3 regions of the Parabacteroides sp. AF19-14 genome follow, and region 2 is predicted to be linked to each of the others. Evidence: riboswitches for the same ligand, from Rfam matches in the RefSeq annotation. Region 2 holds a riboswitch; each other region holds the start of a gene.
What was found. A riboswitch is a leader RNA that binds a small molecule or an ion and turns the genes downstream of it on or off. The one in region 2 is predicted to bind thiamine pyrophosphate.
Positions count from the first base shown of each region.

Region 1: it holds a riboswitch for thiamine pyrophosphate, as region 2 does, so the genes downstream of both, DWX33_RS11160 (TonB-dependent receptor) here and DWX33_RS09870 (sulfide-dependent adenosine diphosphate thiazole synthase) in region 2, are expected to answer to the same signal.
Region 3: it holds a riboswitch for thiamine pyrophosphate, as region 2 does, so the genes downstream of both, thiD (bifunctional hydroxymethylpyrimidine kinase/phosphomethylpyrimidine kinase) here and DWX33_RS09870 (sulfide-dependent adenosine diphosphate thiazole synthase) in region 2, are expected to answer to the same signal.

Region 1 covers NZ_QTMJ01000009.1:144,058-152,228, forward strand. Annotated here, with positions in the region: gene DWX33_RS11140 (CvpA family protein) at 1-160, opposite strand, end outside; gene infB (translation initiation factor IF-2) at 163-3,084, opposite strand; gene nusA (transcription termination factor NusA) at 3,105-4,370, opposite strand; gene rimP (ribosome assembly cofactor RimP) at 4,375-4,842, opposite strand; TPP riboswitch at 5,080-5,190, shown strand; gene DWX33_RS11160 (TonB-dependent receptor) at 5,233-7,431, shown strand; gene pnuC (nicotinamide riboside transporter PnuC) at 7,466-8,053, shown strand; gene DWX33_RS11170 (thiamine diphosphokinase) at 8,071-8,171, shown strand, end outside.
Region 2 covers NZ_QTMJ01000008.1:10,710-18,880, reverse strand. Annotated here, with positions in the region: partial or broken gene DWX33_RS09890 (glycoside hydrolase family 3 N-terminal domain-containing protein) at 52-2,381, shown strand; gene DWX33_RS09885 (hypothetical protein) at 2,467-2,871, shown strand; gene DWX33_RS09880 (DUF3440 domain-containing protein) at 2,868-4,169, shown strand; gene DWX33_RS09875 (ParB/RepB/Spo0J family partition protein) at 4,153-4,677, shown strand; TPP riboswitch at 4,768-4,864, shown strand; gene DWX33_RS09870 (sulfide-dependent adenosine diphosphate thiazole synthase) at 4,927-5,697, shown strand; gene DWX33_RS09865 (hypothetical protein) at 5,754-6,173, opposite strand; gene DWX33_RS09860 (DUF6769 family protein) at 6,244-6,648, shown strand; gene DWX33_RS09855 (efflux RND transporter periplasmic adaptor subunit) at 6,727-7,962, shown strand; gene DWX33_RS09850 (efflux RND transporter permease subunit) at 7,978-8,171, shown strand, end outside.
Region 3 covers NZ_QTMJ01000001.1:63,209-71,379, forward strand. Annotated here, with positions in the region: gene DWX33_RS00270 (patatin family protein) at 1-630, shown strand, start outside; gene thiC (phosphomethylpyrimidine synthase ThiC) at 671-2,368, opposite strand; gene DWX33_RS00280 (thiamine phosphate synthase) at 2,380-3,108, opposite strand; gene DWX33_RS00285 (thiamine phosphate synthase) at 3,099-3,695, opposite strand; gene thiD (bifunctional hydroxymethylpyrimidine kinase/phosphomethylpyrimidine kinase) at 3,688-4,536, opposite strand; TPP riboswitch at 4,531-4,628, opposite strand; gene DWX33_RS00295 (BamA/TamA family outer membrane protein) at 4,732-5,961, opposite strand; gene cbiD (cobalt-precorrin-5B (C(1))-methyltransferase CbiD) at 6,114-8,048, opposite strand; gene cobM (precorrin-4 C(11)-methyltransferase) at 8,048-8,171, opposite strand, start outside.

The sequences.
Region 1 (8,171 bases), on a different contig from region 2:
CCAAGATATATCCTTTCAGCCAAGCCGCCGCTTTTCCGCAGAAAAAGATCGCGATCACTAGGGCTATAAGCGAAACAACCTGTTTGATGATTCCATCAAACAGGCCTTTCACAAATCCTATCCCTGCCAGACATAGCAATGTAATGTCCAACCAGTTCATCGTTATAACGTCTTCTTAATTTCAGTCTCTTCGTAAGCCTCGATCATATCCCCCACTTGAATATCGTTGAAGTTCGTAATATTCAAACCGCAATCCAAGCCAGCCACGACCTCTTTCGCATCGTCCTTGAAACGTTTCAAAGAGCCTAGCTCGCCGGCATAGATAACGATACCGTCACGTATCAAGCGGATCTTGTTCGTACGTTTGATCTTGCCTTCCTTAACCATACATCCGGCAACCGTACCGACCTTGGTGATCTTGAATACCTGCTGAACTTCCACATAAGCGGTAATCTCCTCCTTGATCTCCGGAGAAAGCATGCCTTCCATAGCGCTCTTCACCTCCTCGATCGCATCGTAGATGATAGAGTACAAACGGATCTCTACACCTTCCTTCTCGGCGTTTCTACGTGCTTGCAAAGACGGACGAACTTGGAATCCGATAATGATAGCGTTCGAAGCCGCCGCCAAAACCACATCCGACTCGGAAATCTGGCCAACCGCCTTATGAATTACATTCACCTGAATCTCCTCGGTAGACAAACGGATCAAGGAGTCGGACAAAGCCTCTACGGAGCCATCCACGTCACCCTTCACGATCACGTTCAACTCTTGGAAGTTACCCACGGCGATACGACGTCCGATATCATCCAAGGTAAGCATCTTCTGCGTACGAAGACCTAACTCACGCTGCAATTGCTCACGACGGTTAGCGATCTCACGCGCCTCTTGCTCAGTCTCCAATACATTAAATGTATCACCGGCCTGAGGAGCACCGTTCAAACCGAGGATCAATACCGGCTCGGAAGGACCAGCCTTCTCCACCCGTTGATTACGCTCGTTGAACATCGCCTTGATACGTCCTTGATGAGTTCCCGCCAAAACGATATCTCCCATCTTCAACGTACCGTTCTCCACCAATATGGTAGATACATAGCCACGTCCCTTGTCCAAAGAAGACTCGATGATAGAACCAACCGCACGTTTTTTCGGATTCGCTTTCAAATCCAACAGGTCGGCCTCCAACAGTACCTTCTCCAACAACTCCTCGACACCGATACCTTTCTTAGCGGAGATCTCTTGACTCTGGTACTTACCCCCCCAGTCTTCCACCAAGTAATTCATATTCGCCAACTCCTCCTTGATCTTCTCAGGATTAGCATGTGGCTTATCGATCTTATTAATAGCGAAAACAATAGGAACACCGGCAGCCGAAGCGTGATTAATCGCCTCGATCGTCTGAGGCATCACGTTATCATCAGCGGCCACGATAATAATCGCGATATCCGTCACCTTCGCGCCACGGGCACGCATAGCGGTAAACGCCTCGTGACCCGGAGTATCCAAGAACGTGATACGGCGGCCATTCTGCAACTTCACGTTGTAGGCTCCGATATGCTGCGTGATACCACCGGCCTCACCGGCGATTACGTTCGCGCTACGGATATTATCCAATAAAGAAGTCTTACCATGGTCAACGTGTCCCATCACCGTTACGATAGGCGGACGGGCTACCCAATCCTCCTCGTTATCATCTTCCTCATCAGCGTTGATCGCCTCGACAACATCCGCGCTTACATATTCAGTCTTATAACCGAACTCCTCAGCCACGATATTGATCGTCTCCGCATCCAGGCGCTGATTGATCGAAACCATAAGGCCGATGCTCATGCAAGTACCGATAACCTCCGTTACAGATACGTCCATCATGTTCGCCAAGTCGTTGGCCGTAACGAACTCGGTCAGCTTCAATACCTTGCTTTCCAGTTCTTCCTGTTCCATCAACTCGTGCTCACGTTTCACAGCGGCGTCACGTTTATCACGACGGTATTTAGCCCCCTTATTATTCTTATTATTCTTGTTGGTCAAGCGAGCCAAAGTCTCCTTGATCTGCTTTTGAACATCCTCTTCGCTAACTTCCGCTTTCACCGGCTTCTTCAAGCGAGGCTTACGGTCGTTATTCGGACGATCGTCACGATTCGGGCGCGGATAATTCGTACCCGGCGTATTATTCACGTCTACTCGATCTTTCTTGATACGTTTACGCTTCTTCTTAGCGTCACCTTCCTCACCCGGTTTGGTGGGAGCGTTCGGTTTAATCAAAGTAGGCGAATTCGGACTCTTATGAGGAGCGCCCGGACCGTTGCTATTATTACCCGGCCGATTGTTATTAAACTTTTGCTTCTCATCACGCTCTTTCCGCTTCTCCTCCTTCGTTTTCTTCTTCGGACGAGTCGATTGGTTAAGCGCATCCAAGTCAATCTTACCGGTTACCTTGATCTTTGATTCCAATTTAACCGAGTTCAAACGGAAAAGATTATCGTCTTTTTCCTCGGTCTTCTCTACTTCCTGTTCCGGTTTCACACTTTCCACCTTAGGTTCCGCAACAACCGGTTGCTTCTCTACGGTTTTTTCTTTTTCCACTTCCACTACTATAACTTTTTCTTCTTTTTTCTCCGTGGGAGCCTGCGCAGGCTGCGCGGGTTTAACAGGAGCTTGAGCAGCGGGAGCGGCAGGCGCTTCCTTCACTTTCGGCTCTTCCTTTACCTTAGGCTCTTCTTTCACCTTCGGCTCCTCTTTAGCCTTCGGCTCTTCCTGCTGTTTTTTATGTTGTCCACCATCCAAATCGATATGACCCTTCATTACGATCTTAGGCCTGAATTCTTCCGGTATCACTGTCTTTATTTCCGCAGTCTTCTCTTCTTTCACAGAAGGAGCCTCTTTCTGCGCACGATCCGCCGCAAAATTACGATCTTTCTCAGGCAGATCCTTTCCAAACTCTTTTACGAGCAAAGCATACTGTTCATCACTGATCCTCGTGTTGGGATTATCCTCAACCGAGAACCCATTCCGGTGCAGGAACTCAACCACCGTGTTGATTCCCACGTTCAATTTTCTCTGTACTTGAATTAATTTTATAGGCATATCTAACTTTGTCGTAATACTTATTCGTTACCTTCATCTTCAAATTCCGCGGATAAGATAGCTAAAAGATCGTCCACGGTCTGCTCTTCCAGATCGGCACGTTCAATAATCTCATTGCGGTTCATAGCAAGGACGCTCTTCGCCGTATAGCATCCTATATTCTTCAGTGCGTCGATCACCCAGCTGTCGATCTCGTCGGAGAACTCATCCAAGTAGATATCCTCCTCGTCCGCTCCTTCGATATCACGGAATACGTCAATCGTATACTCAGTCAACATACAAGCCAACTTAATATTCAGACCACCCTTACCGATCGCTAAAGAAACCTCCTCCGGACGTAGATAAACCTCAGCTTTCTTTTCTTCCTCATTTACACGGATAGAAGAGATCTTAGCCGGGCTTAAAGCACGCTGGATAAACAAAGAGAGATTTGAGGTGTAATTAATCACATCAATGTTCTCGTTTCTCAACTCGCGAACGATTCCGTGAATACGAGAGCCTTTCATACCTACGCAAGCACCCACCGGGTCAATACGGTCATCGTATGACTCGACAGCCACTTTGGCACGCTCTCCCGGGATACGGGCGATCGCCTTGATCGTAATCAAGCCGTCATTAATCTCCGGAACCTCCAACTCGAACAACCGCTGCAAGAAGACCTTATCCGTACGGGAAAGAAGGATCTTCGGGTTGTTATTATAGTTATCCACACGTTGAACGATCGCACGTACGGTCTCTCCCTTACGATAGAAATCGGTCGGGATTTGCTCGGATTTCGGCAGTAGCAACTCATTACCATCGTCATCCAGCAACAGGATTTCTTTCTTCCACACCTGATAAACCTCAGCGGCGATGATGTGGCCGATTTTATCCTTATACTTAGCGTACAAGCTGTCTTTCTGCAATTCAAGTATCTTTGAAGCCAAAGTCTGGCGCAAGTTTAAGATCGCACGACGTCCGAAGTCCGCGAAATGCACCTCGTCGGTCACTTCCTCGCCCACCTCACAGTCGGCGTCGATTTTACGGGCCTCCGTCAACGTAAGCTGCAAGTTCTCATCCTCCAATTCATCATCAGCCACAACCGTACGGTTTCTCCAGATCTCGAAATCACCTTTCTCAGGATTGATAATCACGTCATAGTTCTCATCCGTGCCAAACATCTTGGCGATCACGTTGCGGAACGAATCTTCCAAAACGCTAATCATCGTATCTTTATCGATATTCTTCAACTCCTTGAACTCCGCAAGGGTGTCAATCATACTGATTGTTTCCTCTTTCTTGGCCATAATCTTACTTGAATCTTATTAAGTATTTTGTATATTTTATTTCATCAAATGTATACGACTCATCCTCTATCACGGTTACCTTCCGCTTAGCGCCCTCCGGTTTCACCTTCTTCTCAACAGAGACAACCACACCGTTCTCGTCGGCAGATTTCAACACACTTGTCAGCTTCGAGCCGTTTTTCAACAGCATCTCCACCTCGTTTCCGATGTTCTTGACGTATTGGCGAAGTACCTTAAAAGGAGAAGTAATGCCGGCGGAGCCAACCTCCAGCTCATAGTCCTCAACGTCACGATCCAGATGCTCCTCCAAATACCGGCTCAACTCAGCGCAATCATCAATGCTTACCGCTTCATCGTTATCAATTTCAACGACTATCAGGTTCCCCGGTTTAATCACTACGTCTACTAAATAATTGCTTGAAGAGGCTAGTTTTTCCTCTACTAATTGGCTTACCACTTTCTTTTCTATCATACACATATCTGTTAAGAACAAAAGAAGGGGACTGCCCGCCCCCTCCTCAACTTCACTTAATCGCCCGCAAATATACAAAAAATCAATGAGTTCTCAAAATATCCTCATCTTTTTGCAGAAAAAATTAATACGACACAAACCGGATTACGATCGATAGTAATCAGAATTAATATCTATAGAAATCCGATTTACCATTGATAGTAATATTTATTAACACTTTTATGCCTATCTTTGCTGCCGAATACGAAGGGGTGCTCGCAAAATCCTTCATGAAAGGAGCGGGCTGAGATCATACCCATAGAACCTGTACAGGTAATGCTGTCGTAGGGATTCATGCTTCTCCGATCCTTTCTATTCATCTATTTAGTTTTAAAGCAAAAAGATGAAAAGATGAAAAATGTATTGGTTATCTTGGCCGGCTCCTTGCTGGCTACAACCGCCAAGGCACAAATGCCCAGTCCGGTCGACTCCTTGAAAATCTCAAAAGACGTATCTTTAGATGAAGTGGTTATTACCGCTACCAAAGTCGGGAAAGAGACCCCGGTAGCTTATAGCGACATCTCCAAACAAGAACTAAGCAGCCGGAACAACGGGCAAGGTATCCCATTCCTTATCTCCCAATCCCCGTCTGTTATCATGACCTCGGATGCCGGAACGGGTATCGGTTACTCCGGTTTTCGTATCCGGGGTACAGATGCGAACCGTATCAATATCACGATCAATGGCGTACCGGTTAATGACTCCGAGTCTCATACCGTATTCTGGGCTAATATGGCCGATATAGCTTCCTCGGTAGAATCGATCCAGATCCAACGAGGCACCGGAACCTCTACGAACGGAGCTGCGGCTTTTGGCGCTACGGTCGCCATGCAGACCGAGAAACCGTCCTTAAAGCCTTACGGCGAATATTCCGTATCAGCAGGTTCTTTCGGTACGCTGAAACATACGGTAAAAGGCGGCACCGGATTACTTTACGATCATTTCGCTTTCGACGCCCGCTACTCCAATATCCGTAGCGACGGCTTTATCGATCGTGCCTCCGCCCGTATGAGTTCTTACTATGCCTCCGCCGCTTTCTATGCCGATAATACATTGATTAAATTCCAAGCCTTCGGGAACAGCGAGAAGACCTATCAAGCATGGAACGGTGTTCCGTCTTATTTACTTGACACAGATCGTAGCTATAATCCATGCGGAGAATATGAGGAAGATGGAGTGAAGAAGTTTTATAACAATCAGACGGATAATTATTGGCAACACAACTACCATTTAATGGCCAGCCAGCGTATCGGAGATTTCTGGAATATGAACCTGACCCTTCATTACACCGATGGTAACGGATATTACGAGGATTATAAATCGAAAGCCAAATTCAGCAGTTATAAACTACCGGAATATATCGATCCGGAGGGTAATACCGTAAAAAAGACGGACCTTGTGCGCCGTAAATGGCTCGACAATTATTTCTATGGAGCCGTTTATAGCGCAAACTATCAACGTGACAATACCCGCCTTACGCTGGGAACCGCCGTCAACAACTATGTAGGCGATCATTTTGGCCGGGTAATGTGGACCAAAAGCGCAAACGTCTTGCCACAACCGGATTACGAATATTATCGCAATACCGGTAAGAAATTAGACTACAACGCATACGCTAAATTGACTCAACGTCTTTCCCCTCTTTTCACCGGCTATCTGGACTTACAATACCGTGGGATCCATTACACCATTAAGGGAAACGATGACAAAGCCGGGGAAGGACTGGACATTCGTAAGAACTGGAACTTCTTCAACCCGAAAGCCGGAATAAACTTCCATAACAATGGCCATAACGCCTTCGTCTCTTTCTCCGTCGCTAACCGGGAACCGAACCGTGACAATTTCACGGAGGCAGGCCCCGAGGAACGTCCTACCCACGAGACCTTATATGATTACGAGGCCGGTTATAGTTTTGGTAACGACCGTTTCCGGTTTGGAGCCAATCTCTATTTCATGGATTACAACAACCAATTGATCCTGACCGGCAAGATCAGCGAGATCGGCGAGGCCCTCACTTCCAATATAAAGGATAGTTACCGAATGGGTATCGAGCTTACCGGAGGTGTACAAATCACCTCTTGGCTGAATTGGAGCGCGAACGTAACCCTCAGCCAAAATAAAATCAAGCATTTCGTGGAATACGTGGATAATTGGGATACCGGAGGACAAGAGATCAATGATCTAGGCACAACGAATATAGCTTTCTCACCCAATCTAATAGCGAACAGCATGTTCGATTTCGTTTACAAAGGGTTTATCGCGAGTTTCAACTCACAAATAGTAGGCCGCCAATACATAGACAATTCAAGCAGCAAGGATCGTTCCATCGATCCCTACTTTATCAATAGCCTACGTATCGGTTACGCCTTCCAGCCTAAGTTCATGAAAGAAATAACCCTAGACGTGACTATCAACAACCTCTTCAACGAGAAGTACGAGACCAACGCATGGGTATACTCGTATATCGAAAACGGCACACGTAAAAAGGATGACGGTTATTTCACCCAAGCCGGCACGAACGCCATGGCCAGGATCACCTTCAAATTCTAACTTAATTTTCAATTATCAATTATCAATTACTAAAATGGTTTGGCTAGAATACTTCGGAGTAATAACCGGTCTGCTCTATCTCTTTCTAGAGATTAAACAACATAAGGGCATGTGGGTGGTGGGATTCCTCACCTCCCTCGTGTATGTCTTTGTCTTCCTGTCCGCTAAGATTTATGCGGACATGGGATTGCAAACCTATTACGTAGGAATCAGCATATACGGTTTCTATCAATGGACCCGGAAGAAACATGAGATACACACGGAAAACGACAGTCTTCCCTCCGACCGTATCCTATACACCCATCTGAGCCTTCCGCTTTTCGTGGGGATTATCGGAACATTGGCCGTTGTATTCGCCATCTTATGGTATCTCCTTCATCAATTCACGGACTCTCCCATCCCCGTAGGCGATGCGTTCACCACGTCGGTAGGCATTGTCGCTACTTGGATGCTGGCAAGGCGAATTATCGAGCATTGGATTTTTTGGGTAATCGTAAACCTCGTTTCCGTATATCTTTATTACCTTCGGGGCTTGTATCCGACGATGCTACTCTATTTTTGCTATGCGACACTAGCCATTGTGGGCTATTACAATTGGCGGAAGAAAGGGGAAGAGTTTTAATTTATAATTTATGAATTATGGGAGATAATACGGAAGTGAAGGAAAGAGGATGTGTGATCGTAGCGAATGGGAGATTTCCTTCCGCTGAGTTACCCTTGAGATTATTAAAGGAAGCGAA
Region 2 (8,171 bases):
TCTTGAGAAACCATTATTGAATAGAGATTAACCTATTAAAACTAAGAAAGTATGCGAAAACCTTTTATTACTGTTCGGCTGACCCATGGTATGTTGGGCGCCTTGTTAGTTTCCACCTGTGCTTGTTCGGGCACGAAGTGGACGGAGGTGGAGAAAGATTCTATCCGTATCGTTACCCAGCAAGAAGGAGCTGTATTAGGATATTCCGCCAATTCGGGGGTGAGACTTCTTACTGTTGACGGATATGCCTTCAAAGATCTGAATCGGAACGGGCGGCTTGATCCGTATGAGGATTGGCGTCTTACGCCCGAGGAACGTGCCGTTGATTTGGCCGGACAGTATCTACAGAGGAAATCGCCGGATTGATGCTTTATAGCGCCCATCAATCTATCCCCGGTGCCTCGAAAGGGTTTGGAACTTCTACCTACAATGGCAAATCTTTTGATGAGAGTGGAGCCCAGCCATCCGATCTTTCCGATGCGCAGCGTAAATTCCTCACCGAGGATAATGTTCGTCATGTATTGGTTACGAGAGTGCAAAGCCCAGAAGTGGCGGCTCGCTGGAATAATAATGTGCAAGCTTTAGTGGAGGGCATCGGTCACGGTATCCCAGCCAATAATAGTTCCGATCCTCGCCATGGTACGGCTGCGGATACAGAGTATAATTTTGGTAGTGGAGGACAGATCTCCTTATGGCCCGGTTCTTTAGGTTTGGCGGCTACTTTCCGTCCGGAAATGATGAGACGTTTTGGTGAGATCGCCTCTGCTGAATATCGGGCGTTAGGTATCGCTACCGCCTTGTCCCCGCAAGTGGATATGGCGACGGAGCCCCGCTGGAGCCGTGTGAGCGGTACGTTTGGAGAGGATCCGGACTTGGTTACGGATATGTCTCGTGCGTATGTGGACGGTTTTCAGACTTCAACCGGTGGGAAAGAGATTCGTGACGGTTGGGGCTATGAGAGCGTAAACGCCATGGTAAAACATTGGCCGGGGGGTGGACCGGGTGAGGCTGGACGTGATGCTCATTACGGTTATGGTAAATACGCCGTTTACCCCGGAAAGAATATCGAGGAACAAAAGAAGCCTTTTGTGGAAGGCGCCTTTAAATTGGATGGAGCTACCGGCAAAGCTTCTGCGGTGATGCCTTATTATACGATTTCTGTCGGACTGAATCCGGATGGTGCGGATATTGCGAATAGTTACAACCGTTATCTGATTACGGATCAATTACGTGAGAAATATGGATACGACGGTGTGGTTTGTACAGACTGGGGAATCACGGGTGATGAGACGGGCATAGAGACCTTCGCCGGAAAACCTTGGGGAGCGGAGGAGCTTTCTGTTGCCGAACGGCATTACCGTATTTTGATGGCTGGCGTAGATCAGTTTGGTGGTAATAACGATAAAGGCCCGGTATTGGAGGCTTATAAGATGGGTGTGGAAGAGATGGGAGAGCCCGCCATGCGTGAACGTTTCGAGACTTCTGCCGTACGTTTATTACTGAATATCTTTCGGACAGGATTATTTGAGAATCCCTATTTAGACCCTGCCGAATCCCAAAAGATCGTAGGGAATCCTGATTTTATGAAGGAGGCTTACGATGCCCAGCTCGCTTCTGTCGTGATGCTGAAAAATAAGGGAAACGCCTTACCTATGAGTAAGGAGATGAAGGTGTATATTCCGAAACGTTATTATCCGGCGGTAGTCGGTTTCTTCGGAACGACTAGCGAGGCTCATAGGGATGATCCGGTGAATTTGGATTTGGTTCGTAAGTATTTTACGGTCGTTGATAATCCCGATGAGGCGGATTTCGCTATCGTCTTTATGACGAGCCCGATCAGTGGTACGGGGTATGATAAATCCGATCGTGAGAAAGGAGGAAACGGTTATATGCCTATCAGTTTACAGTATAATGATTATACCGCTACCTATGCCCGTAACCCAAGTTTGGCGGGGGGAGATCCGTTTGAGAATTTCACGAACCGTTCTTATAAAGGTAAGTCCGTGAAAACAGCTAATAAGCAGGATATGCTTTCTGTTTTGGAGACAAAGGCTAAAATGAAAGGTAAGCCTGTAATCGTATCTTTGGAGATGGATAAGCCCACGATTATGTCCGAGTTCGAGGGTTCGGCGGATGCCATTCTGGTGAACTTCGGTGTACAAAACCAAGCGGTCTTGGATATCATCAGTGGAAAAGCCGAGCCTTCCGCTTTGTTGCCTTTGCAGATGCCGGCAGATATGCGTATCGTGGAGGAGCAATTCGAGGATGTTCCCCGGGATATGAAATGCTATACGGACAGCGAGGGCCATCTGTATGATTTCGCTTTTGGTATGAATTGGAAAGGCGTTATCGATGATGAGCGAGTGACTAAATATAAATAGGGTAAATTACATTTTTGTGTTTCTGTGGTTACGGTATCTATATTTAATGCCTAAATTTGCATGGTAATATTATTAAGTGCAGACCATGAAAATTATGACATTGCAGGGAACGGACAAATTGTTATATGAACTTGTCGCGCCTTTGGTTATGAATCCAGCCATTTTGCGACAAAATAACAATTACCCTTTTAAAACATCTCGTAGCCACGTTTGGTATATAGCCTTTCATGAAACGGCTGTTGTTGGTTTTATGCCTGTAAAAAAAGGACATCTCTATTACTCTATAGACAATTATTTCGTGAGTGGTGATGATCCTTTGGTATTGAGTGAACTTCTTGAAGAAGTCATAAAGGATTTTTCATCTCAAGCTTCACTTATGGCTGTTGTGCATAAACGTCATGTAAAAGTGTTCTCACAAAAAAAGTTCCAGACATGTGTTGAGTGGAAAAATTATGATAAAATGCATTATTTACCGGAGGTAGAGTCATGATGCGAAGAATGGATGTGTACGAGGCGACAGAGAAAAGATTGAAGATCATTTTTGATTATTTCGATTACGTATACGTCTCTTTTTCCGGCGGAAAGGATAGTGGTGTACTGTTGAATTTGTGTGTAGATTATATTCGTAGATACGCTCCGGGACGAAAACTAGGTGTATTTCATATGGATTATGAGGTTCAATACAGCCAGACGACCGAATATGTGGAAAAGGTTTATGCCGCTAATTCCGATATCCTTGATATTTATCATTGTTGTGTTCCTTTTAAAGTCCAGACATGTACATCTATGTTTCAACAATATTGGAGACCTTGGAGCGAGGAGTGCCGGGATATCTGGGTTCGAGAGATGCCCCATTCATGTCTCCGGGCGAAAGACTTTGACTTCTTCAAGGAGGACATGTGGGATTATGATTTTCAGAATATGTTCCCTTTTTGGTTGTATCAACGGAAAATGGGCCGGCGTATATGTTGCCTTGTTGGTATCCGTACCCAAGAGAGTTTTAATAGGTGGCGAGCCATACATAGTGATAAGAATTACAGAAAACTAGCTAATTATAAATGGACTCGCAGGATGAATTATTCTATATATAACGCATATCCTATTTATGATTGGAAAACTCAGGATATCTGGATAGCGAATGGAAAGTTCGGTTGGCCATATAATCATTTGTATGATTTGTATTATCAAGCAGGGGTGCCTTTGTCCCGGCAACGTGTGGCGAGCCCATTCATATCCCAAGCGATATCCACACTGTTCATTTACAAAGTTGTCGATCCCGACATGTGGGGACGGATGGTTGGACGTGTAAACGGTGTTGGCTTTGCCGGTATATATGGGAATACCTCCGCTATGGGATGGAGGGCTATCAAGTGCCCAGCCGGGTTCTCTTGGGAGAAATATATGTATTTTCTCCTAAATACCTTACCCGAAGAAACTTGTGAGAACTATTTGAATAAGTTAAGAGTCAGCCGTAAATTCTGGAGAGAAAAAGGAGGATGCCTCAGTGAGGAGACTATCGCTAAGTTACGGGCGGCTAATATTCCTATCATTGTGGAAGAATGTACCGCTTACCATACGGATAAGAAACCGGTACGGATGGAGTATATCGATGATATCAATATACCCGAGTTTAAAGAAATCCCTACTTACAAACGTATGTGTGTTTGTATTTTGAAAAACGATCATACATGTAAGTATATGGGTTTTTCCCAGACAAAACGAGAGAGGGATATGAGAAAAGAAGTAATGGACAAATATAATTTTTATAAGCATGGGAAACTTTGTTAGTCCGGCATATGGTGTTAGGGCTGTCCCTATAGAAAAAATTGTAGCCAACAGCTATAACCCTAATATCATGGCACCACCGGAAATGCGATTATTGGAACTTTCCATTTGGGAGGATGGCTATACGATGCCTTGCGTCTGTTATTATCTAGAAGAGTATGATTTATATGAGATAGTAGATGGTTATCATCGTTATCTGGTTATGAAGCAATCTCAAAGGATTTATGATCGTGAGAAAGGAATGTTGCCTGTAACGGTGATTGAGAAAGATATTTCAAACCGAATGGCTTCAACCATTCGCCATAACAGGGCTCGAGGGATGCACAACTTGGAACTTATGACGGAGATTGTTACGGAGTTGGTCAAATCGGGGATGTCTGATAAGTGGATCATGCGTAATATTGGAATGGATAAAAATGAGTTACTTCGGTTCAAGCAGATTTCGGGATTAGCTGAATTATTCCGGGATAAAGAATTCGGTTGGTCTGATGACTGGTCGGAAGAAGACTAAACTTTTTACATTTTGTTTGTCTGAGCGTTTTTTGCCTTTTATGGCTCTGTTGAGTACATATATACTAATTTTTTGTACATTTGCCCCCGACTTTTCACATAGGGGTGCCCGAGTCATACGGGCTGAGATTATACCCATCGAACCTGATCCGGGTAATGCCGGCGAAGGGAAAATAAGGTAGAACTAGGAAATAAAGGGGGCGTTACCTCTATGTGCTCCCTGATGTTTAAACTTTAATTAGTTATTAAGATGGAACAGATTGTTTCAAGTGGAATCATTGACTCTTACTTCGAGAAGTTGAAGAGCAACTTGTCTGTGGATGTAGCGATCGTGGGTGGGGGACCTTCCGGTATCGTAGCCGCTTATTTCTTGGCGAAAGCCGGTAAGAAGGTGGCGTTGTTTGATCGTAAGCTGGCTCCCGGTGGAGGTATGTGGGGCGGCGCTATGATGTTCAACGATATCGTGGTGCAGGAAGAGGCTATGCCGATCATCAAGGAATTGGGCGTAAGCTATAAGGAAGGTGCTAACGGCACGTATATCATGGATTCGGTACATACCACTTCCGCTTTGATTTATCAGGCGACGAAGGCGGGCGCTACGATCTTTAACTGCTATTCGGTAGAGGACGTGGTGTTTCATAACGATGCCGTAGCCGGTGTGGTAGTGAACTGGGCTCCGGTAATCCGTGAGGGGATGCACGTGGATCCGTTGACGATCATGGCAAAGGCTGTCTTGGAAGGTACGGGGCATGATTGCGAGATTGCCCGTGTGGTAGCCCGTAAGAATGATATCCAATTGAATACACCGACCGGAGGCGTGATCGGCGAGCGTTCCTTGAATGTGGAGCTGGGTGAGCAGACGACGGTGGAGAACACGAAGGAGATCTACCCGGGATTATTCGTTTCCGGTATGGCCGCTAACGGCGTAAGCGGTAGCTTCCGTATGGGACCGATCTTTGGCGGCATGCTGATGAGCGGCAAGAAGGCTGCTGAGTTGATCTGCGAAAAACTTGGGAATTGAAAATTGAGAATTGAGAATTGAAAATTATTGATTGTTGTATCTTTAATTTTCAATTCTCAATTCCCAACGGTTTTTCCTTGTCTCAAGAATAAGAATCCCGTTATGATCAACGCCGTGGATAATCCCGTATAGAATACAGAAATGAAAGAATTCGGCAGTAAATGGAGCGCACGGATCGTGATCCCGAAAGCGATCATGAAGATCATGATAATCCAACCTTTCACGTCGAAGAAAGAGAACGGGCAATGTTTCCCGTTTTTCCGGGAGATCCGTTCGGAATGTTTATAGAAAAGCCGTTTAAAGACCAAATTGAAGAAAAGTAAGAAAACGATGGTCGCTTCCCCGATCTTGAATAACCAATAATGGGTATCGTTTAACCATGTGACGATACCGATGCGTAAGATATTGATACCGGCGAAAATCCATACGCAACCGGCGGTATATAATAATACCTTTTTATTTACTCCAAACTTCATCTATCTTTTTATTTACCGCAAACTTACAACATTCATGTAAAAAACGGAAAAATATCCTTATCTTTGTGCCATGCGTGAGAAAATGAAACAGAGGGTTGTACAATACGTGGTGCTGATGGCCGGCATCTTGGCATTGCTTTCTGTGGTTATCCCTCACCATCATCACCGGGACGGGATGCCTTGTTATCAATCCTTGACCGCGGAGCAAGCGCATGGCGATAAAAGCACTGATACGCATGATTGCGGTTGCGACGGGCATAACTTGGCCTATTTCAGTACGCATATTTCTCATTTTATGGATGGAGATGTGGATATACATCTGATGCCGTTACTCGTCTTATTTGATTACATTTATCCACCTGAACCGGCGTTTTGCGGACAGCTCCTTGATCACGAGAACGCCCCCTACATTGAGTCGCTGCACGACACTTGGATAGTGAGTGCCTCGGGACTTCGTGCCCCTCCTATGTCTTGATACCTCGTTTGTGAGAGTGGGTGAGGACAGACTTGCCCCTATCTATTTATTATTAACGATATCAAGATTTTTTACACAATGAAGAAAATATATTTGGTAGGTGCGATGTGCGCTTACCTGTTTGCCGGTTGTGCGGGAAATGCGTCGCAAGCCGGACACGATGAGCATAATCATGAATTAGAGGCTCACGACCATGAGCATGAAGGTGAGGATCACGATCACGATCATGATCATGAGGGACATGAACACGAAGGCCATGACCATGAGCATGAGGCTGGTGGTACCCATCCCGGCGAGATTGTCTTTAAGAAAGCCTTAGCCGAGGCCGTTGGTTTGCAGACCGTAACGGTTAATCCCGCTCCTTTCACGGATGTGATTAAGACGAGCGGACGAGTAATGGCAGCGCAAGGGGAGGAGTCCGTGATCGTCGCTACCGTCCCCGGCGTGATCTCGTTTGGTAGCTTGCCATTCGTGGATGGTACGGCGGTACGCAAGGGACAGGCCGTGTTGAGTATCGCTTCCAACGCCCTCTCGGATGGAGACGTGGCGGCAAGGGCTAAATTCGCTTATGAGACGGCGAAAAAGGAATACGAGCGTATGCAAGCCTTGGTAGGCGATAAGATCGTATCCGCCAAGGATTTCGAGCAGGCCCGCTTGAATTACGAGAACGCCAAGGTCGCTTATGAGGCGATAGCGGGAAAACAGACGGCGAAAGGCGTGTCTGTAGTCTCTCCCTTGAATGGTTACTTGAAGAACATCCAAGTGAAAGAGGGTGATTATGTATCCGTAGGCCAGCCTTTGGCTACGATCTCGCAAAACAATCGTTTGGTATTGCGTGCGGACGTGTCTGAGAGGTATTACAACGATCTTCCCATGATCCAAACCGCTAATTTCATGACTCCGTATGATAACGCTCTCTATAAATTGTCTGATTTGCGTGGACGGTTGTTATCGTATGGAAAGGCTTCCGATATGAACTCTTTCTATGTACCGGTGACTTTCGAGTTCGATAATAAAGGAGCGGTTATCCCCGGTTCTTTCGTGGAGATCTTTTTGTTGACAAAGCCGATGGAGAATGTCTTGAGCGTGCCTGTCTCCGCCCTTATCGAGGAGCAGGGCGTTTATTCGGTATTTATCCGTCTGGATGAGGAAGGCTATAAGAAGCAATGGGTGACGCTGGGAGCGAATAACGGCTCGGAGGTACAGATCCTTTCCGGATTGAAACCGGGCGATGAGGTCGTGACTCGTGGCGCTTACCAGATCAAGTTGTCTTCCGCTTCTAACGCGATACCGGCTCATAGCCATAGCCATTAATAGGAGGGACGTTGCATGTTAAATAAGATAATTTATTATTCATTGCACAACCGGTTGGTAATCTTGGTTTGTGCGCTATTGCTGATGATCTGGGGTACGTACACGGCGTTTAATACGGACGTGGATGTGTTCCCGGACTTGAACGCCCCGACGGTCGTGATTATGACCGAGGCGAACGGTATGGCTCCCGAGGAGGTGGAACGCTTGGT
Region 3 (8,171 bases), on a different contig from region 2:
TATAATTACATAGGTCTTCGTCATTTCTTACGGGGAAGGGGATATATCGATCTGAATTTCTTGTTTTATGTCTATCCGGATTTGTATTATCCGTTGGATTACGATACCTATTTCAAGTCCAAGGATCGGTTCGTTATGGTCACGAGCAATTGCTTGACGGGTAAAGCGGAATATTTCGAGGAGAAGAAAGATAAGAAACGTTTGGTGGATATTTGTAAAGCATCTTGCACATTACCGATCCTCTGTCCAATTACGTATGTAGACGGGATACCGATGGTCGACGGAGGCGTATGCGACGCTATCCCTATCCGACGGGCTATCGCCGACGGCTTCTCCAAGAACGTCATCATCCTTACCCGTAACAAAGGCTATCGGAAAGAAGAGAAAGATTTTTACCTTCCCGGCTTTATTTATAACAAATACCCGGCGATCCGGGAACAGTTGCGACTACGATACCGGCGGTACAACGAGGTCTTGGATTACATAGACCAACTGGAGGCCGAAGGAAAAGCCTTCGTCATCCGTCCACAAAGCCCGATTAAAGTCGGCCGTACCGGAAGCGACACAAAGAAACTGGAAGAACTATATGAGGAAGGCTACGAATGCGGAAGACAAATCACTCAATTGTAGAGACGGGGCATGCCCCGTCTCATCCCCTCAAAACAGTATTTTATTTACAACCTTGCAAATCCTTACTTAACCGCATAGCGCAGAAATTAGGACCGCACATCGTACAGTACTCTCCATCCGTAACAGCACTCTCCTTATAATACTGTAAAGCCCTTTCCGGGTCCAAGGACAAATTGAACTGGTCTTTCCAGCGGAAATCAAAACGGGCCTTGCTCAACGCATTATCACGTACTTGAGCGCCGGGATGCCCTTTCGCCAAGTCAGCGGCATGCGCCGCTATCTTATAAGCGACCACCCCATTATGCACGTCTTCCTTATTCGGCAATCCCAAATGCTCCTTCGGCGTAACATAGCAGATCATAGCCGTCCCATGCCAAGCGATTTGCGCGCCACCAATAGCCGACGTGATATGATCGTATCCAGGAGCGATATCGGTCGTCAACGGGCCCAACGTATAGAACGGCGCTCCATGGCAGGCATACTGTTGTTCCTTCATATTCTCATGAATCTTATTCATGGGAACATGGCCCGGGCCTTCGATAATCACTTGTACGAACTGCTCCCAAGCTATTTTCGTCAGTTCTCCCATCGTGTGAAGCTCGGCGAATTGTGCCGCGTCGTTCGCGTCATAGATAGAACCGGGGCGAAGCCCGTCTCCGATAGAGACCGCCACGTCATATGCCTTTAGTATCTCGCAGATTTCGGCGAAATGTGTGTACAGGAAGTTTTCCTCGTCATGAAGCTGCATCCATTTAGCCATGATAGATCCGCCTCTGGAGACAATCCCCGTCAGGCGAGTCGCCGTCAGCTCCACATGTTTACGCAACAAACCCGCGTGGATCGTGAAATAATCCACGCCCTGTTCCGCCTGCTCGATCAACGTATCCCGATAGATCTCCCAAGAAAGGTCCTCTACCTTACCATTCACCTTCTCCAAGGCTTGATAAATAGGAACCGTACCCATCGGAACCGGGCAGTTACGGATAATCCACTCGCGCGTCTCATGGATATTATCGCCGGTAGAGAGATCCATCAACGTGTCTCCGCCCCATTTACAACTCCATATCGCCTTCTCGATCTCCTCGTCGATACCGGAGGAAAGAGCGGAGTTGCCGATATTGGTATTGATCTTTACCAAGAACTTCTTACCGATAATCATCGGCTCGGCTTCCGGGTGATTGATATTCGCCGGGATGATCGCGCGACCGGCGGCGATTTCCTTGCGGACGAACTCCGGCGTGATATACGACTTCAGTCCCAAAGCCTCGATTTGCTGGTTCTCACGAATCGCCACGTACTCCATTTCCGGAGTGATAATGCGCTTCTTCGCATAATACATCTGGGTGATATTCTTACCCTCTTTAGCCCGGAAAGGCAAGTATCGCTTGGGGAAACGCAGGGAATCCAGACTCGCGTCCGCCAATCGCTCACGGCCATAAGCGGAAGTCAATTCCGGCAATTGAACCACATCTTTACGCTTACCGTACCACTCCTCACGTATACGAGGAAGTCCTTTAGCGATATCAATCGATATCTTGGGATCGGAATACGGGCCGCTCGTATCGTAAACGATTACCGGATTGTTCTTCTTGAAGATTCGCTCTCCATGCTCATCCAAGGTTACCGTGTCCAACAATTTAATCTTACGCATACCAACCTTGATCTTATTGATCTCGCCCGGGACATAAATCTTTTCCGAGGACGGATAGGAAATACGCATATTCTTTTTAGTAGCCATATGTATTTAGTTTAGTACTTATTGATTTCCTCTATAAACCGGCGGGTTTCCTCCACGGGATCGGGGGCATTGATAATCGCGCCCGAAACAGCGATTCCGGTTATACCCGTCTCCATCAAAGGGCCTACGTCTTCCAGCGTAATACCACCTATCGCGAAGATAGGAATATCAATGCCAGCCTCCTTACATTGAACGATAATTTTACGATAACCTTCCAAACCTAAGATGGGACTCAAATTCTTCTTGGTACCTGTAAAGCGATACGGCCCTAGTCCGATATACGAGGCGCCTCGTTCTACGGCCAGCCGGATATCCTCGAACGTGTTAGCCGTAGCCCCGATATAGAAGATGGCATTGGAGTCCAACTTGTCTTTCAGTACTTCCCAAGCGATATCCAAGGGAATGTCATTCTTGCCTAGATGACAAGCCGTAGCGCCACATGTCACGGCGGCTTCCAGATCATCGTTTACGCAGAAATCCACGATTCGCTCACATTCGTCCGCGCAGATAGTGGCACATTTACGTACGGTATCCTCATAGATCCCGTCTTTCATACGCAATTGTATCCACGAACATCCTCCTTGGATTGCCATGCGTACCTCGTCGCATTCCGTATATTTAGGTGTACGATGCGTTATAAACATCAAGCGGTTACTCCCACCAAAAGGAGGGCGTAATCCGGTTGTTCTCCGACCGACTCTTCCATTCTCATCATATCCGAAATAATAATTTAAGGCCATACTTGTAATCGTTTGAATTGTTTTATGAGTTGATCCGCAACAAGAAGGGAGGGATCGTTTCCCCAAAGGGCCCCGAGAACGGCGACACCGCCGAAGGGGATATCTCTTAATTTCGTTATTGTTTGTAAGCAGATTCCTCCCAAGGCGATCACCTTATCATCGATGATGCCCTTCGCATTTCGCAATCCATCTAAGGGGAATCCGCTACCATATCCTTCTTTGGATATACTCTGAAAGATCGGACTAAGGAATACATAGTCGCATACCGGTTTATACTCGATAATCTCTTCCAGACTATGGCAAGAACGACTTATACTGCCTTTATATAAAGGTGGAGCTTCCGGGTTCCTCTTGTTCAAATGGACTCCTCCTAAAGCCCTTTCTTCTGCCAAGGTAAACCAATCATGAAGAACGATCCTGTCGTAATAGGCCGGAGAGATGTTATCCAATAAGCCCTCCAATTCATCACGTTTACAATCCGGTTTACGTAGATGTAAACGAGACATTCCTTCCGCAAATAGAAGTTCGATCAAAGAAGCTTCATCCGCGAAAAAATAAGGTGTAGTAATTACGACCAGCTTATTCATGATTCCATCGGATTTTATGAAGGGCAGAGGGTGAGAAGAAGTGGTTTACAGGTCCGTGCCCTTTTCCCATGCATACATTTGCCCCGTGAACGAGCGCGTTATTCATATATTCCTTGGCTAATCGTACGGCTTCCACCAATGAATGGCCGAGTGCCATATAAGCGGCGATGGCGGACGATAGCGTACAGCCCGTTCCATGGGTATTGAAGGTCTCCACTGTTGGCGAGACCAGACAAATCGGATTATTCTCATTGATAAATAACCGATCCACCGTTTCTACTCCGGGAATATGCCCCCCCTTGATCAATAGAGCGTTACATCCTTTTTCCTGCAATTTCCGGGCGGCAAGTAAGATATCCGCCTCGTTATTGATTTTTATACCGGAAAGATATTCCGTCTCGGGAATATTCGGAGTAAGCAGTGTCGCTTTAGGGAACAACTCATCAATGATGGTTCGGATGGCGTCATCCTCCAATAATTTACTTCCGCTCGTGGATATCATCACTGGATCTAAAATGATAGAAGTCTGTTGGAAGGAAGATAAAGTTTCAGATACGACCTTTACGGCATCCTTGTTATGTAGCATCCCTATTTTTACGGCATCTACGATGAAATCCTCAAGAATAGCTTCGATTTGTCCTCTCAAAATCTCGGGAGAGATCGCTTGGATCCCTCGCACTCCCTGTGTGTTTTGAGCGGTTATAGCCGTTATCGCCGAGGCTCCAAAAACCCCCAGCGAGGAAAAAGTCTTAATATCCGCTTGTATTCCGGCACCACCGCCACTATCAGAGCCCGCGATCGTTAAAACTACCGGATAACGGTACATTTCATTTTTATCCATCTAACATTCGTTTTTCTTACGGCGGCATTACCCGCATCAAGTAGTAAGGGTATGATCTCAGCCCATATAGTATGGCACCCCTTCGACGACGCAAACTTAGTGAAAAAAATCGATATTAAGATATTTCCGGCTTTTAAACAATAATTTTAACGCAAGGTTATACTTCCATAAATCGTAGACGGGAGCCTTCTGGTTTTAGAAGGCTTCCGTCATATTCATATAAACCGCCATCCCTTTTTGGTTCGGGTCTTTGCCTACGTCTAGGCGGAAGTTCTTGCCGGGTTGCATTTGGATACGTAAGCCTACGCCGTAGTTGAACTTCCATTTATTCCAGTCTACGATAGGAGCGTTTCCGATCGTACCCGTGCCGACCCAGCCAACAAAACCACACTTCGCCCAGAAATTACCGCTCTTATATTTCTCCACGCTGCCGAACATATGACGATACTCCAGAATCCCATACGCCATGGTCTTGTCACGGTACTTGCCCCAATAGTATCCGCGAAGATCGAAAGGAGAGCCAAACGAAGGAAGCTCCGTAAAAGGAACGTTTCCCACACCGATTTGTGTCTTGGCGATCCATGCCAAGGTGCTACGAGGACGAAATACTTGCTGGAACTGGCGGTATTCTAACTCGAACATCTCATAATTATATGCACCGCCTAAATACTTTCCATACACTTTAGCGATCGCGCTTAGTAACATACCGGAACTTGGGGTCGCCACGTCATTTCGTGTATCGTATTGAATCAAGCCGCCGACACCGATATTGACATAATCTCGTTTGAACTTATTGAAATAAGGATCTTCGGCCATCACCGGGTTGATATCATCTGATTTGCTGAAATTAATATCAAAAAGAGGACCCGTATATAAATGAGGCCTAACTTCCCATACGAAACGGGGATATAGTTGGAAAGAACTCTTATGGAATTTCGTTGTCGAGTCGCTCTTCTCGATTTGCTCGATCGTCTCATAGCCTTTCCCGAAATAATGCGAAGGTTCGTTCCGATAACCGTAACTGATATAAATACGGAAGCGATTCTCGTTGAAGAATAAGGTACCAGCACCGGCAAAAACGAACGTCCCGTTTAAGGTGATGTTAAATCCCGCAGGGATAAACGATCGTTGGGATATCGTATCATTCTTGTTTAAGCGAAAGCTAGCCAAAACCGCGCCACCTACGCCAAAGGAGGCTTCCGGCGTGTAAGACGGTCCGCCAAGGATAGACCACCAGATCCTTTTGTTGGCCCGTATGGAGTCTTTATGTAATTGTTTATGATAACGTTGTATTTGCTTTTCGGTCATAGGCTTGCCGTCCAGCATCAGCACTTCTTTCGGAATCGTGTCATTGGAAATACCTTGCGCCTTTACGGAAAAGGCGAATAGAAGGCAGGCCATATAAATTAAAAGATATCTAAACATTATTTTAATCAATATTTAGAGGGCAAAAGTACGAAATCCTCCTAATATGTATTCTTAAAGAATCCCTAATAAAAAAGAATAAACAGCTAAAAAGAAATGCTATTACAGTCTGGGGGGTGTAGAGACGTAGCGTGCGTGCTGCGTCTCTACAGCTAAGATTGGTACAAGACCTTGCCCTCTTCGGATATTAACAGCAAGGTTAGTTCGCCGTCGGGAAGGATAGGAGCGCAATACGATTTACATTTTTGTAAAAGTAATGGGAAGAAACGATTTTGTTCTTTTTCCGCAAGAAGCTCCCATAATTCACGGGCCAACGTAATCCGATTGATTGCATCTACGGTCGCCTCCTCGCATTTCGCTTCTTTCGCTACATCTTGAAGGAAGCCTTTGTTCATGACGACTTTTTTGCTGTGTGTATCTAGGAAACCTTCCGCAAGTTTCACCGCCTTGCCGATCATGATACCTAAGATAACCTGCTTGAAACCTAAATCGGCAGCGATCTTTAGCGTCTCTCCGATAAAGTTCCCGTAATGGACGAATGATTGTGGAGGCAAAGAAGCGTATAAGCTCCGAAGGTAGCGTTCACTCTTCGCCCCGGAATTAATAACCAACGTCTCGCAACCTATCGCTTTGGCGACACTGGCTTCTTTCCGTATCGAGGCGATAAAAGCGTCCGATGAGAAAGGACGCACGATTCCGGATGTCCCGATAATGGAGATTCCCCCGATAATTCCAAGTTTCGGATTGAAGGTACGTTTCGCCAACTCCTCGCCACCGGGAACCGAGACCGTGACAATAGCGACGGAATCGGGTGAGGGCAGGAGTGGAATCAGCTCTTGCCGGATCATCTTACGGGGCGTGGCGTTTATAGCCGGGCCGCCGACTTTCAAGCCGAGTCCCGGAAGGGTCACGGTTCCGACTCCTTCACCTGCTAGGAAGATGACTCTTCCCGTATCGTCGCTTTCTGTTTCTTGACAATATTCTTCTTGTGCCATTACCGTGGCACGCTTGTGCCATCGGCTTGGCACAGCTGTGCCATCACCGTGGCACGACTCTGCCACGGCGATGGCACAACCGGATGCATCGAGAGATAATTGAACAGTAACCCGGATCCGGCTATGATTCGTCACGTCCGGATCATCCCCAGACTCCTTGATCACGGTACAGGTGGCGGAACACCCGGCCCATTCGGTATAGGCTACCGGCAACGTTATCTGTTCTCCCGAGGGTAATGTTATCTGGCTTTCTGTTTGTTCCTTCCGTGATAATAAGGCCAATAAAGCGGCTTTTGCGGCGGCGGTAGCACAAGCTCCGGTCGTATATCCGCTTTTCAAGGGAAAGAATTCGGGTAATAGGCGTTCGATTTGTTTGCGCAATCCGTCTTCACCATACACTCGGTAGAAAGTTTCCGGTAATGCGGGACGCTTCACGACAAATACTGGTATTCCGAATTGGCGGGCAGCGTTCACTTTATCCGTAAAATAGCCGGAGAAACCACTTTCCTTTGTCAAGATCGCATCCGGATGGAGTTGCTCCAACAACTTTAACTCATCCTCACCTTCTCGATAGAAAACCAGACGTTCTTGGGGGAAGCCCTGCTTCTCGGCCAACGACAAAGATTCCTCCCGCTCCAATATACGGAACCAAGTGGTATGCGATCGCCAATAAGGGCGGAGCGGGGCAAGGGTGTTCACGCCACTGAGGGCAAGTAGCCGTTGGATACCTTTGTTTTCCATTTGGTGAATTGCGTCTGCATAACTATCGCACCAAATCAAGTCCTCATCACGAGGTGGATACCGACGTTCGTAACGGATCACCGGAATCTGTAAACATTTCGATACTTTTTCGATCGTTTGGTGTAACACTTGAGCGAAAGGGTGTGCCGCATCAATCAATAGCTTAATCGCGTGGTCACGACAAAAACACTCCATTTCCTCCGCATTCATGGCTCCGGTCAAACGGATTCCATGCGCGCATTCAATGGATTGCAAAGTTCCTTTCGTAGAATAGTAATAGGTAGCGGCTGCCTCGTCCGCTACCCGCACAGCCACACGGCCTTCTGTCGTTCCTCCAAGGATCAGTATCATTACTTACGGAAAAGATGTTTGAATTCATCCGCATATAAGCGGGATAGACCCTTGCGATTATCGATGGCATCCCCGACGACAAGTAATGTTGTCAGTGTAAGATGATTCTCTTTTACGATTTTC